DNA from 2 places in the Streptomyces sp. AM25 genome. Region 1 is predicted to be linked to the other one. Evidence: riboswitches for the same ligand, from Rfam matches in the RefSeq annotation. Region 1 holds a riboswitch; the other holds the start of a gene.

The links. Region 1 has a riboswitch for cobalamin ahead of nicT (Nickel transporter NicT). Riboswitches for the same ligand answer to the same signal wherever they lie in the genome.
Region 2: linked by a shared signal. The riboswitch ahead of ACLHRZ_RS24580 (CbtB domain-containing protein) and the one ahead of nicT (Nickel transporter NicT) in region 1 are both predicted to bind cobalamin.

What each region holds. Positions count from the first base shown of each region.
Region 1 covers NZ_JBKIWN010000005.1:195,171-197,347, forward strand. Annotated here, with positions in the region: gene ACLHRZ_RS08375 (enoyl-CoA hydratase) at 1-328, shown strand, start outside; gene ACLHRZ_RS08380 (ArsR/SmtB family transcription factor) at 315-677, opposite strand; cobalamin riboswitch at 758-934, shown strand; gene nicT (Nickel transporter NicT) at 967-2,097, shown strand.
Region 2 covers NZ_JBKIWN010000018.1:49,341-51,517, forward strand. Annotated here, with positions in the region: gene ACLHRZ_RS24570 (cupredoxin domain-containing protein) at 1-117, shown strand, start outside; gene ACLHRZ_RS24575 (histidine phosphatase family protein) at 174-746, opposite strand; cobalamin riboswitch at 807-994, shown strand; gene ACLHRZ_RS24580 (CbtB domain-containing protein) at 996-1,199, shown strand; gene ACLHRZ_RS24585 (CbtA family protein) at 1,220-1,981, shown strand; gene ACLHRZ_RS24590 (permease) at 2,085-2,177, opposite strand, start outside.

The sequences.
Region 1 (2,177 bases):
CGTGGGCAAGGCCAAGGCCATGGAGCTGTGCCTGACGGGCCGCACCATGGATGCCGAGGAGGCGGAACGGGCGGGCCTGGTGTCCCGGATCGTCCCGGCCGACGACCTGCTCGCCGAGGCCCTGGCGGTCGCCGAGACCGTGGCGGGTATGTCCGCACCGGTCGCCATGATGGCCAAGGAGGCCGTCAACCGCGCCTTCGAGACCACCCTCACGGAAGGCGTGCGCTTCGAACGCCGCCTGTTCCACGCGGTGTTCGCCACAGCGGACCAGAAGGAGGGCATGACGGCCTTCGTGGAGAAACGCTCACCGGGCTTCACCCATCGCTGAACGTGGAGAGACGGCCGAGGAGTCCGGCGATCTCCTGATCGCAGAGACGGTAACGGACGATGCGGCCGTCCTTCTCGGCCACCACGGCACCGGCGGCACGCAGCAGACGCAGCGACTGGGACACGGCGGTGTCCCTGATGCCGGTGGCGAGGGCGAGGTCGGAGACGGCGATGGGCCCGGCCCGGTGCACGGCGAGCAGCAGGGCCAGCCGCCCGGGGTCAGAGAGCAGGGCGAACCGCTCCGACCAGGCGCGGACCCGTGCGAGGTCGCCGATGCCCTCGATGGCGTCGCAGACCGTGTGCTCGTCGATCGCGCTCCGGTGCGCACGCTCCGCGGGGATCAGATGCATGATCTCAGCCTTGCCCATTGCTGGGCAGAAAATCGATACCTGCATACCTTCGCAGTCTTGCAGGCGATGGTTCTCGGCCAATACCGTTTTTGCGCCGTGGTGTTCGGGAAGACCGGTGCGATGCCGGAGCGGCCCTCGCCACTGTGATCGGGAAGCCGGCGCACCAGCGGAAGGCCACGGGGCACCTCGCCCTGGAAGGCCGGTGCGGCAGCGTTCGACCCGTCAGCCAGGAGACCGGCCACGGCACCGCTCGACGACCATCCACGAGGTGCTGGAGAGGCTGCCCGAGATGACTCCGCCCCACAACCCTCCCCCGACCGCTGCCGAGGCCGTGGCCCTCCCCGCCACCCCGGTCCTCCGATGGGAACGCAAGGACTGGATACGCACCGGCGGCCTGATGGCCGTGATCGCCGCCCTCCACGTCGTCGCCTTCGGAATCCTGGTGGCCATGGTCGCCCCGCACCACTACACCGTCGGCAAGCAGGTGTTCGGCCTCGGCCTCGGCGTGACCGCCTACACCCTGGGCATGCGGCACGCCTTCGACGCCGACCACATCGCCGCCATCGACAACACCACCCGCAAGCTGATGGCCGACGGCAAACGTCCGATATCGGTGGGCTTCTGGTTCGCCCTCGGCCACTCCACCATCATCGTCGTCCTCGCCGCCCTCATCTCCGTCGGGGCCAAGGTCGCCGGCACGCTCACCAACGACAACTCCAGTGCCCACCAGACCCTCGGCGTGGTCAGCACCACGGTCTCCGGCGGTTTCCTCTACCTCATCGCCGCGCTCAACCTGATCTCCCTGGCAGGCATCCACCGCGTCTTCAAGGCCATGCGCGCCGGGCAGTTCGACGAATCCGAGCTGGAGAAGCACCTCGGCAACCGCGGGTTCCTCAACCGCATCCTCGGCCGCCTCACGCGCTCCATCACCCGTCCCGGCCAGATGTACCCGGTGGGCCTGCTGTTCGGCATCGGCTTCGACACAGCCACCGAAGTCACCCTGATGGTGATGGCGGGCAGCGGCGCCGCAGCCGGGCTGCCCTGGTACGCGATCCTGTGCCTGCCGCTGCTGTTCGCCGCCGGCATGAGCCTCTTCGACACCCTCGACGGCACGTTCATGAACTTCGCCTACCACTGGGCATTCTCCAACCCCGTCCGCAAGGTCTACTACAACCTCACCATCACCGGACTGTCGATCGCCGTCGCCTTCCTCATCGGCACCATCGAACTCATCGGCGTCCTGCACGACCAGCTCGCGCTCAACGACCCGGTCACCGACTGGATCTCCGGCATCGACCTCAACAACGTCGGCTTCATCATCGTCGGACTCTTCGTCGCAGTATGGGCCTGCGCCCTGGGCTACTGGCGCCTGGCCAGGGTCGAACGCCGCTGGCAACACCGACCGCCGACAGCACCCTGACACGACGCCGCGCACCCGGCACACACCTCACCGCAGCGCCCCTGGCGGACCGGACCGGCACCGAGTCCGCCACAGACACC
Region 2 (2,177 bases), on a different contig from region 1:
AACTCGCCGACGCTCCGCAATGGCGGTACCTACAACTTCAAGTTCAACTCGGCCGGTACGTTCAGCTATTACTGCACGTTCCACCCGTACATGCACGGCACGGTTGTCGTGAAGTGAAGTGAGGAGCGACAGGCAGCCCCTGCGGCGAGCGCCGCGGGGGCTGTTGCTGCCGGTCAGGCCGGGTGCAGGGGCCGTCCGCAGTGCAGGTTCCAGCGCCCGGCGCGGCCGCTGAGGGTGGTCAGGGACAGCGGGTGGACGTCGAGCCGCCAGAAGACGGCCGGCGGCAGGCCGAGCGCGTGCACGACGGCCGCCCGGATCACGGCGGGTTCGGCGACGGCGAGGACCCGGCCGCTCTCGCCGCCCCGGCCGTCGAGCCAGGCGCCGATCCGCGCGGTGAGCGCCGCCGCCGACTCGCCGCCATGGGGAGCCGCGGCGGGGTCCGACAGCCAGGCGGCCACGTCGTGGGGGGCGGAGGCGGCCACCTCGCCCAGCGTCCGGCCCGCCCACGTCCCGACGTCCAGGTCGCGCAGGTCCGTTGCCGGCTCCGCGTCCAGGCCGAGAGCGGCGGCCGTCTCGCGGCAGCGTGCCGCCGGGGCGTACAGGTGCCGGTCGGCAGCGGGCAGCGCGGCCACTGCCGCGCGGGCCTGCTGCAGCCCGGTGGCGTCCAGGGATGCACCGTCGTCGAACCGGGCGTTCCGCAGGGCGGGGTTGGCCGCCGGTGACACGAACATCACGCGCACAGTCATGCTGGGTTCTCCCGACTCGGGGCAGGGACGGGCGCGAGTATGCCGTACGCCGTAGGCAGACCGGCCAGCACGCGGTACGGTCACGTGGACATGACGACGGGGGAACGGAAGCCGGTGGGAATCCGGCACGGTCGCGCCACTGTATCCGGTCATTGTCCGCGAAACCGCGGTCAGGGCAAGGGAGTCAGACCCGCACCTCGTCGTCCGGACCCGTGAGACGGGACGCGTGTTTCCCCAGGAGGTTTCGTCATGGCACACTCCGCCGCTGCACCGGTGGTCACCCCCATATCCCTGAAGACCCTTGCCCCGTGGGCGGTCTTCTTCGGCATCCTGATGCTGATCCTGCTGTACTTCGTCGGCGCCGAACAGGGCGCCACCTCGGTCTTCTCCGGCGCCGGCGTGCACGAGTGGGTGCACGACGGACGCCACCTGCTCGGCTTCCCCTGCCACTGACGAGGGCAGGGGGACGTCTCGTGAATCCCGTATCCGTACGGGCGTTGCTCGTCAGAGGCATGCTCGCCGGGCTCGCCGCCGGGGTCCTCGCGCTCGTGGTGGCGTATCTGATGGGCGAGCCGCACGTGGACGCGGCCATCGCCTTCGAGCAGGCCCACACCCACGAACACGGCGACGAACTGGTCAGCCGGAGCCTGCAGTCGACGGCAGGCCTGGCCACCGGAGTCCTCGTCTACGGCGTGGCGATCGGCGGCATCGCCGCCCTGGCGTTCTGCGTGGCCCTGGGCCGCATCGGCAGGTTCGGCCCGCGGGCCACGGCCGCTCTGGTGTCCGCCGGGGCCCTGATGGCCGTCTACGTGGTGCCGTTCCTCAAGTACCCGGCCAACCCGCCGTCCGTCGGCGAGCCGGACACCATCGGGAAACGGACCACGCTGTACTTCCTGATGATGGCGCTCAGCGTCCTGCTGGGCATCGCCGCCGTCATCCTCGGGAGAAGGCTGGCCCCGCGCCTGGGCAACTGGTACGCCACCGTGGTGGCTTCGGCGGCCTTTGTCCTCGTAATCGGCCTGGCGTACGCCTTCCTGCCGGATGTCAACGAGGTGCCGTCGGATTTCCCGGCCACCGTGCTGTGGCAGTTCCGCCTGGCGGCCCTCGCCATCCAGTGCACCCTCTGGACCGGCTTCGGGCTGCTCTTCGGGCACCTCGCGGAGCGCCTGCTGCTGCCCCGGGCGACTGCAGAGCGGCAGCCGGACGCCGAAGCCCGGACGGCTGCGACGAGTTGAACGGCCGCGTCCCGTGGCCTCGTCGCGCACCACGGGCGGGGCCGTGGGACGTTCACCGCGTGCAGAGGCCCGCACCGGTGCATCCGGGGGAACGTACCCCCTCCTACGCCCCCGGGTCGCCGCCCATCATCCGCAGCATCTCCCTCCCGCCCGTCCGGAAGAACCGCACCACCAGCACCGACGCGAGCCCCAGGAA